4 regions of the Robertmurraya sp. GLU-23 genome follow, and region 1 is predicted to be linked to each of the others. Evidence: predicted binding sites of a transcription regulator. Region 1 holds the regulator's gene; each other region holds the start of a gene.
The links. Region 1 encodes Rex, which represses fermentation and respiration genes when NADH is low (regulators of the CRP and FNR family bind a similar motif). Its sites were predicted from a motif close to TTGTGAAATATTTCACAA; they were not measured.
Positions count from the first base shown of each region.

Region 2: the regulator Rex is predicted to act here: its motif matches at 1,823-1,840, upstream of adhE (bifunctional acetaldehyde-CoA/alcohol dehydrogenase).
Region 3: the regulator Rex is predicted to act here: its motif matches at 1,265-1,282, upstream of qoxA (cytochrome aa3 quinol oxidase subunit II).
Region 4: the regulator Rex is predicted to act here: its motif matches at 1,880-1,897, upstream of ACVBAX_RS17250 (formate/nitrite transporter family protein).

Region 1 is NZ_JBRKCV010000018.1:91,207-94,359, reverse strand. It holds gene ACVBAX_RS21270 (ABC-F family ATP-binding cassette domain-containing protein) at 1-915, opposite strand, end outside; gene moaC (cyclic pyranopterin monophosphate synthase MoaC) at 1,055-1,549, shown strand; gene ACVBAX_RS21260 (redox-sensing transcriptional repressor Rex) at 1,577-2,239, shown strand; gene ACVBAX_RS21255 (YdiK family protein) at 2,267-2,479, opposite strand; gene ACVBAX_RS21250 (CPBP family intramembrane glutamic endopeptidase) at 2,476-3,153, opposite strand, start outside.
Region 2 is NZ_JBRKCV010000020.1:45,504-48,656, reverse strand. It holds gene adhE (bifunctional acetaldehyde-CoA/alcohol dehydrogenase) at 1-1,793, opposite strand, end outside; gene ACVBAX_RS22065 (hypothetical protein) at 1,904-2,131, opposite strand; gene ACVBAX_RS22060 (Dps family protein) at 2,410-2,844, opposite strand; gene ACVBAX_RS22055 (ABC transporter ATP-binding protein) at 3,004-3,153, opposite strand, start outside.
Region 3 is NZ_JBRKCV010000001.1:757,474-760,626, reverse strand. It holds gene ACVBAX_RS03910 (formate/nitrite transporter family protein) at 1-170, shown strand, start outside; gene ACVBAX_RS03905 (DUF421 domain-containing protein) at 212-892, shown strand; gene qoxA (cytochrome aa3 quinol oxidase subunit II) at 1,306-2,277, shown strand; gene qoxB (cytochrome aa3 quinol oxidase subunit I) at 2,267-3,153, shown strand, end outside.
Region 4 is NZ_JBRKCV010000012.1:6,203-9,355, reverse strand. It holds gene ACVBAX_RS17270 (transcriptional regulator SplA domain-containing protein) at 5-256, shown strand; gene ACVBAX_RS17265 (cold-inducible protein YdjO-related protein) at 287-574, opposite strand; gene ACVBAX_RS17260 (YjcZ family sporulation protein) at 611-724, opposite strand; gene ACVBAX_RS17255 (YjcZ family sporulation protein) at 757-864, opposite strand; gene ACVBAX_RS17250 (formate/nitrite transporter family protein) at 1,006-1,854, opposite strand; gene ACVBAX_RS17245 (Crp/Fnr family transcriptional regulator) at 2,211-2,912, shown strand; gene ACVBAX_RS17240 (aldehyde dehydrogenase family protein) at 3,091-3,153, shown strand, end outside.

The DNA of each region.
Region 1 (3,153 bases):
GACTTGCATTCTCTCAAGCTTCTTCCTTCTACTCTGGGCCCGCTTGGTGGTTGATGCACGAGCAAGATTCTTTTGAATAAAGTCCTGTAGCTTGGTTATTTCATCTTGTTGTTTTTCGTATTGCTTAAGATCACGCTCGTAGTTTTCGGCTTTTTGATCAAGATAAGAACTGTAGTTTCCTGAGAATTTGCTGATTTGGTTCCTAGAGATTTCGTACACTTGATTGACCACTTTATCTAAAAAGTAGCGATCATGGGATACGATTAAGATCGCACCTGTGTAGCCAGTCAGGTATTGCTCTAGCCAAGACAACGTATCAATATCTAGATGGTTGGTCGGTTCGTCCAAAATAAGAATATCAGGCTTCGTTAATAGCAGCTTCGCTAAAGCTAAACGAGTTTTCTGGCCACCACTTAAGCTATCAATTTTCGTAGTGTAATCGAAAGAGTGAAAGTTTAAGCCATGTAGGACAGAACGTATATCAGATTCGTACTGATACCCTCCATTCTCCTTAAATTCGTTTTGGAGATGGTCATATTCTTTTATTGTTCGCTCGTACAATGCAGCATTTTCAAACACGTTAGGATCAGCCATTTTTTCCTCGAGCTTACGAAGCTCTTTCTCTTGGTTCATAACCTGTTCAAAAACGGTAAGCATTTCTTCCCAAATGGATAATCCGGAGACAAGACCTGTATTCTGAGCCAAATACCCGATCGTTACATGTTTGGGCTTGATTAAATCACCTGATTCATAGGAAAGGTGACCGGCAATAATCTTGAGTAAAGTAGATTTTCCGGCCCCATTTCTGCCTACTAAGGCAATACGGTCTCTTGTTTGAACTTCTAGTTTTATATTCGATAAAATAAGGTCAGCTCCATAAGACTTGGAAAGCTGGTTCACTTGTAGTAGTATCATTGATTTCACCTCTATACTTCTACGGTTAGTGTATCGCATTCAATACGGATGAGCAATGATATGAGTTGTGAACTATGTTACAATGTTTTCACACAGAACAAGGAAAATAGTGTATGATTTTGAAAGAGGTGTATAATAGATGTCAGAGTTCACTCATTTTAATAAAGAAGGCAGAGCGAAAATGGTAGATGTGAGTGATAAGCCCGAAACCGTACGGACGGCTATTGCCCATTCTAGTATCACAGTCAATCAAGAGATATATGATCGTATTACACATAACCAAATGAAAAAAGGTGATGTGCTAGCAGTTGCACAGGTTGCTGCCGTTATGGCTAGTAAAAAAACATGGGATATTATTCCAATGTGCCATCCTATTCCACTTACCGGTGTCGATATTTCTTTTGATTGGGAATCAGATAACCATTGCCATACTCTACATATTTCTGCTAGTGTAAAGACAAAAGGAAATACAGGTGTAGAAATGGAAGCGTTAACAGCCGCTTCTGTTTGTGCGCTTACGGTTTATGATATGTGTAAAGCCATAGATAAAGGAATGGTAATCGGGAAAACATACCTTGTTGAAAAAACGGGTGGTAAAAACGGTGACTTCAAAAGGGAAGAGAGACTATATTAGTTAAAGATAGAAGGTAGGGGAAGAACGATGAGTAATGAATCAATGAAAATCCCACAAGCAACGGCGAAAAGGCTACCATTGTATTATCGCTTTTTAAATAGTTTACACTCATCAGGAAAACAACGAGTTTCATCAGCTGAACTAAGTGAGGCGGTGAAGGTCGATTCTGCAACGATTCGAAGAGATTTTTCATACTTTGGAGCATTAGGTAAAAAGGGATATGGTTACAATGTAAACTATTTATTATCCTTTTTCCGTAAAACACTCGACCAAGATGAGTTAACGAAGGTTGCGTTAATTGGGGTCGGGAATTTAGGGACAGCATTTTTAAATTATAATTTCTTGAAAAATAATAATACAAAAATTGCTGTTGCATTTGACGTAGTAGAAGAGAAGGTAGGCACAAAAATTGGAGAAGTGCCCGTCTATCATATGGATGATCTAGAAGAGGTTATTGAAAGAGAAGATATTCAAGTTGCGATATTAACGGTTCCAGCAACAGTTGCACAATCCATTACCGATCGAATGGTTCAAGGAACGGTGAGAGGGATTTTAAACTTTACACCGGCCCGATTAACGGTTCCATCATCCATCAGGGTTCACCATATTGATCTGGCTATTGAGTTACAGTCACTGGTGTACTTTTTAAAGCACTATTCTTCAGTGGATGAAGAAATGGTAGAGGAATAAACAACAAGCCGCCCCTTAGTGGAGCGGCTATTTCTTTTGCTGTTTCTTCATTTCTTTAATTTTAAAATGTAAAAGAATCATCCGAATGCCTGAACCAATATCAAATGTTGCTAGCAAGACTAGAAGATAGGTAAAAAACCCCCACTCTCCATTTTGCTGTAAGTCCTGAATGGCAAACACTGTGAACAGAGCACCTAAGACGATGTATATAATTCCTGAGAATAAAGGTGACTGTCTCATAAGAAGAATCCTCCAATAAAGCTTTGCATTTGTTCTGCTTGTTTGATTAATTTTTCTATGTCTTCCCTATATACGGATTGCACAAGAACAACGAATGTATTCATCGATACGTGAGCAACAATCGGAACGAGAATCCGATTGGTTTTAACATACAAATACGCAAAGGTGAATCCCATCGCGGAATAAAGTAGGGTGTGCTCGGGCTCCATATGGGCAAAAGAAAAAATGACTGAGCTAAGCAAGGCTGATATAAAAAAGTTAAATCGCTTATAAAAAGCTCCAAAAATGATCTTACGAAAGACAATTTCTTCTAATATAGGACCGATAACGGAGCTAACTACTATCATAATAGGAAAAGACTCAATGATGCGTAAAATCTGCTGCGTATTATCAGATCCTACCTCAATACCAATCAGGCGTTCAATATTCGCAGCAAAGGCTTGGGCAAATAGAGCAAGAAAGACACCTATAATGGCCCAGAGGATCGACCGACCTAAGCTGGCTCCGTTTCTTACTGCATTTGCGTTTACCATCTCATTACGTAACAGCTGCAGGACAATCACAAGTGTGATAGTAAAGCTGATAACAAGCCAAGTGACACCTGCAAACCCTTGAGAGTGATTGGTTTCAAAACCAATCATTTCTAGTACGAGAGAGGTGATAGGGACACCAAT
Region 2 (3,153 bases), on a different contig from region 1:
AACTGAGTTTTTTCACCTAACTTAGGATACTTAACAACACGCTTACGAATATCTAAGAATTTTTGTTTTAATCCAAAGAAGTCTGCATCTGGGTGTTCGTAGAATAACCACATACCTTTTGCAGCATCCATTGCAGAACCACCACCAAGTGCAATAATGACATCTGGTTGGAATGCTGCCATAGCTTCTGCACCAGCCATAACTGTGTCGATAGATGGATCTGGCTCAACTGCTGAAAATACTTCAACATGAACTAGACTTGGACGTTGACGAAGGTAACGAGTCACGGTGTCAACATATCCTAGTTTTACCATTCCAGGGTCAGTAACGATAAATGCTCTTGAAATATTAGGCATCTTAGCTAGGTATTGAGTAGAATTCTTTTCGAAATAGATTTTAGGTGGAACCTTAAACCATTGCATATTATTATTCCTCTTCGCTAACTTTTTAATATTTACAAGATGGATAGCTCCTACGTTTTGAGATACAGAGTTACCACCGAATGTACCGCAACCAAGTGTTAATGAAGGCATAAATGCGTTATAGATGTCGCCAATTGCACCTTGAGAAGAAGGAGCATTAACGATGATACGACCAGCCTTCATACGAAGTCCAAATTCCTTCATTACTTCTTCATTTGTTGAGTGAAGAACAGCTGAGTGACCAAGTCCACCGAATTCAAGCATTTCTTCAGCACGTGTTAATCCTTCTTCTAAGCTGTTTACCTTGAAGCAAGCAAGAACTGGGCTTAGTTTTTCACGAGAAAGTGGAGATTCAGGTCCAACTGTCTTAAGTTCAGCAATAAGAATCTTTGTATCTTCAGGCACTTCTACTCCAGCAAGCTTTGCAATTTTAGCAGCAGGCATCCCTACGATAGTTGGGTTAACAGCACATGTATTTTCATTAATAACCAATGCCTCAACCTTTTTCTTTTCTGCATCGTTTAGGAAGTAACACTTATTAGAAATTAGTTCTTTCTTCACTTCATTGTAGATTTCTTTATCGATAATAACCGCTTGTTCAGATGCACAAATCATACCATTATCGAATGTTTTAGATAAGATTAAGTCGTTTACTGCACGCTTAATTTTTGCTGACTTTTCGATATAACAAGGAACGTTACCAGCACCAACACCTAGAGCAGGCTTACCAGAGCTATAAGCTGATTTAACCATTCCAGGTCCACCAGTTGCTAAAATAAGTGAGATTCCAGGATGCTTCATTAATGCTTGAGTAGCTTGAACAGATGGCTTTTCAACCCACTGGATACAGTTTTCAGGAGCACCCGCTTTAACTGCTGCATCACGTACGACACGTGCTGCTTCACTGCTACATTTTTGTGCAGATGGGTGGAAAGCAAAGATGATTGGGTTTCTTGTTTTGATAGCAATTAATGATTTGAACATTGTAGTTGATGTTGGGTTGGTTACAGGTGTTACCCCAGCAACCACTCCAACTGGATCAGCGATTGTATAAACACCTTCATATTGGTTGTCATCGATAATTCCAACGGTTTTGTTATTCTTAATATTGTTGTAAACATATTCTGTTGCAAATATGTTTTTGATCATTTTATCTTCAAAAACTCCACGGCCTGTTTCTTCTACCGCTAGTTTCGCTAGAGGCATATGTTGGTCAAGTCCAGCAAGAGCCATTTCTTTTACAATGTCATCAATCATTTCTTGTGTGAAACCTTGGAATTCTTTCAACGCTTTTTGACCTTTTGCCACTAACTCATCAATCATTTTGGCTACTTCTTGATTTTCAGTTAGTACTTTTTCTTCAACTGCCATGTTAAAGACCTCCGTTTAAACAATTTAGTTTGTGAAACACTTCACATTCGGTAGTAAAAAAAATTAACTTGAAGTATTGCAAGATGTATAGGTAAACGCCTAAATGGACGTTACGCGCAAACTGGATTTCTAGGGATCTTCTCGAAAGAAATATCTGAAATATATTTAGAACAGCTCTTTACGATGACTACGTAGTTAACTGTCCAAATGAATGCTGGAAGGCTTTCATTTTCTTTAAACATCATTGACTCGAATTCATCTCCAATAACTTCCTCAAAAACTTCTATTGTATAAGTCTCAGTGTCTGTAGAAAAGTTCTTCCATTCGCATACCATCATGTTTATCACCCCTAATGTTTTTCTTGAATTAAATATAACATATAAAAACAATAATAGTTTGTGAAATATTGAACAAAGTATGAACAATGATTTTACCCTTGAAGTGATAAAAAAAGACTGTAATTACAAGGATTTTTAGAAAGTGTTTATAAAATAATCGCTATTTATTGAAAACGCTTACAATAAAAACGATATATTAATATAATTTAATTCAGCTGAGCTTATTGGAAAAAAAGAAAGTCAGCGACATTTGTCACTGACTTTCTCTTCTATTAATATTATTCTCCTAAGTAAGCGGTCAACATCCAAATATGTGTATCAAGTGATTCGATGAGTCCTGTTGCCATATCGTTTGTGATGATGTCATGGTTTTCTTCAGCTAGATTAGCTAATGAAGAAAGTTCATCTTTGATTTGTTTGTAATCTGCAACGAGGGCAGCAACCATTTCGCTAGCTTTTGTTTCATTATTTGTCTCAATTAGAGTAGCTGTTTCTAAGTATTGCTTCATGGTAGCAACTGGTTGTCCACCGATGGCTAATAATCGTTCTGCCAATTGATCAACTACTAAACCTGCTTCGTTATATAATTCCTCGAACTTGGCGTGTAGGGTAAAGAATAAAGGACCCTTAACGTACCAATGGAAACGGTGAAGTTTCGTATATAAAACATTCCAGTTTGCGATTTGTTGATTTAATTGAGCTTGTAATTCCATAATATTATTCCTCCTCAGTTATCTTATGAATAAATTATAACATATCTAATATTATAATCAATACTAAATTATAATTATTATAAATAAAGGTATATTATTCATCTAAAATAAAAAAAGTATAGAGAGATCAATCGACCTTTCTATACCTTCATTTAATAGTTAATTAGCCTCTAACTGTTTATTTAAGAAACTACGAAATATCCCTTTCTTATCGTTTGCTAACTGTATATATTCTCCTTTTTGTACAATTCTCCCTTTATCTAATACGATTACTTGATCAGCATTGTGGATAGTAGACAGGCGATGGGC
Region 3 (3,153 bases), on a different contig from region 1:
TGTGTACCTTTGCTATCGCTCTTGTTCTGAATCATCCTGGAACGATCTCCTTTTCAGGAGTTATTCATAATCTCGTTCCCGTGACCATTGGCAATCTTATTGGAGGTAGTATCCTCATGGGAGCCATGTATTATTACGTTAACCTTCCTTTTCTTGATGACGAGCATTAGTAATTACCTACTGTGTGAATAGGAGTTAATATGTTATGATTATGACACATTATTTAACTGTTGGATCGGAACTGTTTCTCGGTTTTATCGTGCTATTTCTATTAGCTAAAACGCTTGGTAAAACTCAACTCTCACAAATTACACCGTTTGATTTTATTTCAGCTCTAATCCTTGGTGAATTAATTGGAAACGCCATTTATGACCATGAAACAAGCTGGTTGGAAATCGTATTCAGCACTACGGTCTGGGGTGGTTTAATTTTTGGAGTCGAGATAATCACTCAGAAATTTAAAAAAACTCGAAAAGCGCTTGAAGGTGAACCAAATATCGTTATTCGGAATGGAATAATAAAATATGAAACGTTAAAAAAGGCTAAACTTGACATAAATCAATTGCAAAGTTTAGTTCGTCAACAAGGGTATTTTTCTCTGCAGGAAGTTCAATATGCAATCCTTGAGACAAATGGAATTGTTAGTGTACTACCGAAATCCCAGAATAGACCACCCACTTTAGAAGATTTGAACATTCAATCAGAGCAAGCTTCTATTCCTACAACATTAATACTTGATGGCGAAGTGCTGTATGGGAATCTCCAAGAAGCAGGACTAAATGAACAGTGGCTAAAAAACGAACTTTCGAAACAAAACTTTCATACGTATGACCAGGTTTTATATGCTGAGTGGAAAAAAAATCAGGAACTATTTGTGATGTCGTATCAATAAATCAGGCTTTATGAGCCTGATTTTTGTTTTGTTCTCATAACCATTTTAAACTTATCCTATGTAATCGTTTTCCTCTAAATATGAATGTTTTGTGACACCATGTCACAAAATTGTCGAAATTTCCAACAGCTAAAGATATATTAAAAAAACCTTGATATATCAACATTTACCCCCACTTTTTCACCCTAACATTATTTTCCTTACTATTTTTGTCACATATTAATCTCACTTAACATGTTATTATCATCTACATAGTGGTAATTAGGAAGTAGATAGAATTTTACCTTAAGAAATACTAACAAAATGATCATTGTGAAAAAACGAACATTTTGTTATACAAAAATATCTTTTTGTGGTAAACTCTAATTTTCCTTGTGAAACAAAACACAAACCTGATTTCATATAAGAAGGAGATGAAACAATTGAAGTTGAAAATGCTATTTCTATCCCTTGTAACAGCCGTACCATTATTATTTTTGAGCGGTTGTGAAATGGTTGTATTTCAGCCTCAAGGGCCAGTAGCTAGAAGTATCATGGAGCTAATTAATTGGTCTTTAATGTGGATGCTTTTAGTGGTAGTTGTTGTATTTGGCTTATTTGGCTATATTGTTTGGAAATATAGAGAAAAGCCAGAAAACATGGGTTATGAGCCTCCAGAAGAACACGGTAGTACCGTATTAGAAATCGTCTGGACAGCAATTCCTATTTTGATCGTTATCGCTTTAACGATTCCTACAGTTACAACATTGTATGACTTAGAAGATGTTCCTGCAGGGTACGAGGAGAAAGAACCAATCGTTATTCACGTCACGTCTGCAGACTGGAAATGGATATTCTCTTATCCAGAAGAAGGAATTGAAACAATTAACTACGTGAACATTCCAGAAGATACTCCTGTATTGTTTAAATTAACATCGGCAGGAACGATGCAATCTTTCTGGGTCCCAGCTTTAGGTGGACAAAAATACTCAATGAATAAAATGGAAACAGAACTTTATTTAGTTGCTGACAATCCTGGTTCATATATGGGTAGAAACACAAACTTCAACGGACGTGGATACGCTCAAATGGAATTTGAAGTACTCTCTCAAACCGTTGATGAGTATGATGCATGGGTAAAAGAAGTAAAAGAAACAGCTCCTGAGCTTACAGAAGAAAAGTACATGGAACTGCTGAAACCAACACATCTTGGTCGTTTAACTTATTCCAACACCCACTTAGCTTGGATCAACCATGCGGAACACGATTCTGAACTTGTGACAGATCCTGAAGACTATCGTTACCATGGGTACCAAGGAAAGATTTTTGACCAGGAAGAAGAAAAAGATACTACTGATGTAGAAAATAACGAAGAAGACCATGGAGGTGACCATAGTGGGCATTAAGTGGGATGAAATTCTGATTACGGGAGATCCAATTATCCTAGGTTCACAGATTGCTATTTTATTAACTTCTCTAGGAATTATTGGTGGTATTACGTATCTTAAAAAATGGAACTGGCTATGGCGTGAATGGATCACTACCGTAGACCATAAACGTATTGGAATCATGTATATCGTTGCTGCTGTACTTATGTTCTTCCGTGGCGGTATGGATGGACTAATGATGAAAGCTCAGACATCTCGTCCAGAAATGGGCTTTCTAGACGCACAGCATTATAATGAAGTATTTACAGCTCATGGTGTTATCATGATTTTATTTATGGCTATGCCATTCTTAATCGGTTTAATGAACGTTGTTATTCCGCTTCAAATAGGAGCGAGAGACGTCGCGTTCCCTCAGCTGAATGCATTAAGTTTCTGGTTATTTTTCAGCGGTGCGATGCTGTTTAATATCGCATTCGTTGTGGGTGGTGCTCCAGATGCAGGATGGACATCTTACTTCCCTCTTGCAGGTAAAGAATTCAGCCCAGGAATCGGGAATAACTACTATGCTATTTCATTGCAAATTGCTGGTCTAGGAACTTTGATGACTGGTATTAACTTTATCGTAACGATTTTAAAAATGCGTACAAAAGGCATGACATTAATGAGAATGCCTATGTTCACATGGACAACGCTTATCACTTCGGTTATTATCGTAGCCGCATTCCCGATTTTTACGGTTGCACTTGCGTTAATGACATTTGACCGCTTGTACGGTACACATTTCTTTACAGTAGCTGCTGGTGGATCTGACATGCTTTGGGCTAACTTGTTCTGGTTATGGGGACACCCTGAAGTATATATCGTTATCCTCCCTGCTTTCGGGATGTTTTCTGA
Region 4 (3,153 bases), on a different contig from region 1:
TGAGATGGAGATGATCAATCCAAAAGAGGTCAAAGTAGGAGATGAGGTGTTTGTGATCTATAATAACCCACATACTCCGACTGTATCTAATATAAGAGCTGCTGAAATCGTACAACATCCTCATAATCCTGATGCAGTAGCCTTATTTTTAAATGAGACCTTTCATGTAATTGAAGATGATGATGCCCTTTTTGCTTCTGAAACTGCTGCTGAACAAGCATTTAATGACCATTACTTTAATTCGGATACACACTAAAGAAGCAAGGCTACGCCTTGCTTCTAATCCCTAATTGATTTTGGGGAGCTCTCTAACTTCCATTGTTGTGTCATGTCCGCACAATGGACATTTTAAATCGGAGCTTGCAAACTCTTTTCTCATCCAACCAATACAATCGTTATCAGCACATGTATACACTTCAATATCCATTAAAATATCTTCTGGTTTTTCTTCTTGAGCTTTTCTGTTAAAGAACATAGCAATTGCCCCCATTCTAGAGATTCTTTCGTTCTTTTTATTTAGTATGTACAAATTATTATATTTTAAAAGTATTTTTTCCTGTGTATCCAAAAACAAACAACCTGCCCCTTCAAGCAGGTTGTTTCTATCTTCTTATAACCAAGAAGCTCCTACAATGATTAATAAGATAAATAATACGACGATTAACACGAATCCTCCGTATCCAGTGCCACATCCACCATAACCATATCCGTAGTTATAGCCCATAGCATTCAACCCCTTTAATTATCAATTACTAATTAATATCCCCATCCTACGTATGCTGCTCCCACAATAATCAATAGGATGAATAAAACGACGATCAAAGCAAATCCACCGCCGTAGCCGAATCCAGCTTCTGCGCTCATTACTTCCACCTCCCATGACATCTATCGGCAGTATATGTGTGCAAAAGTTGTCCTGTATGGGCGTTTTCACTAAATCATTTTTTTCATCATCAAAAAAACTCCTTGAGCTGTATCAAGGAGTGATTGCATACCATTAAATTCTTACATTTTCGCTACTCTTTTCTCTGAAACGGAAAAAGAAACCTCATTTTCTATTACTTTCTTTTCTTTAACAACAGGCTTTTTATTTAAATACACATAGAAAGCTCCGACAAAAATACTTCCTCCAATTAAATTTCCAAGGGTTACAGGTATGATGTTATGGATTGCTGACCAAATGGTAATCGTTTCTGGATGTGGAACCATTAGTGCAATACCAAATAGCGCCATATTTGCAATGCTGTGTTCATAGCCAGAGATAACAAAACCAAATACAAGTAAGAGGGTTAAAAGGAGTTTTGCTACGTCACCTTTTACATGCATTGGTAACCAAATGGCTAAACATACAAGCCAATTACAAAGAATCGCACGAAAAAAGATTTCTAATGTATGTCCGTGCATCTTATAACTTGCAACGTCCATCAAAAGTTCCGATTTGTCTGGTGATAAAAATAAACCTGATAGCATGATCAGAACAGAAAAAAACAATGTACCAGCTAAATTACCAAAGTAACAAGCCACCCAGACTTGGAACGTCTCATACCAGGTAGTTTCCTTTTTTAACGTTCCGATGGTCATTGTCATTGTGTTACTTGTAAACAACTCCGCCCCACCGTAAATAATCATTACGAGTGCAGTCCCAAAGAAAATAGCTACCAGCATCATGGCAGACGGAGACCCGGCATCAAAGAAAAATTCCCCCGTTTTATAAGATACCATGATTCCAAAACCAATATAGACCCCAGCAAGCATCGCCTTAATAAAGTAATGTAGTTTAGAAGACATCCACGTATCTCTTTTTTTCCTAGCGTTTAATGCCGCTTCCTCAATGGGTGTAAGCTCATTATACATGTTCAGGATCCTTTCTCTTTTCAAAATGTGAAAAACGTCACAATATTCACTGTCATTTTACCCCTCATTTTTGCTTTTGTTAATAGAAAAACTAATGAACGCTTCGTGACTCTTTATGAAGCGGTTACATAATTCTTATTTCATCATTAAAATATTGAAAACTAGGGTTTTCAATATAGGAATATTAAAAACCTCCCTTTCTCTCCTGTTACAAATATCACACTTATAAAGAAATTTTTAAATTAACCGTGATTTCTGTCACAAAACGTTAACTTTTTGTGAAGTAAACTATATTGACCAGATACATAACATTCTTTTAAATAAACTATATGGCCAGCGCTTAAAGGAGGATACGAATGGTGAAGCAAAAATATAAGGAAGAATTGTCCTACGAACTTGGCGAATTATTAAAATCGGCTGAACGAATTGTACCTATAAAAAAAGGAAGCTTTCTATTTAAAGAAGGACAAGAAGCCAGAGAAATGTATATTATCTTATCAGGTAAGGTTCAAATATCAAAAATGAACGCCGAAGGAAACGAACTGAGTTTAAGACTTTGTAAGCATAATGATATTGTAGGAGAATTAACCTTATTTACTGTAGATCCAAGGTATATATTTAATGCCAAAGTCATAGAAAATGGTGAAGCAGCAGCCATAAATATTGCTGCTCTTGAACAAGCATTTTTTAAAAATAGCGAGTTGGCATTTGAATTCCTAAGATGGATGAATGATCATATAAGAAAAACCATTACTAAGTTTCGTGATTTAGTGTTAAATGGAAAAAAAGGCGCACTCTATTCTACCATTATCAGATTATGTAACAGTTATGGGGTTTTAAGAGAAAATGGAATTGAAATATCGGTTCCATTAACCAATCAAGATCTAGCAAATTTCTGTGGTACAGCAAGAGAAAGCGTTAGTAGAATGCTGACTGAATTGAGGAAGAACCATACCATTTCTATTAGCAAAAAAATAATTACTGTTCATGACCTAAATTATTTAAAAAAAGAAATAGATTGTGAGAACTGTCCGATAGAATATTGTAATATTGATTAATCATAATCGCCTATATTAGGGCGATTATTTTATTTTTGTCGAAAAATCCTGTCAAATACTATCGGAATATTCACTATATTTATGATTGAAAAGTAGTTTTATAAAATGATAGTATTAACCATGTAAGCGTTGTCATAGTTTGGAAACTACTTAACCATTTAATAGCGGGAGGGAAACAATGAGTCAATTAACTGTTCAATTGCATGAAAAAGTAGAGAAGTTCCTATCAGGTAAAAAGAAG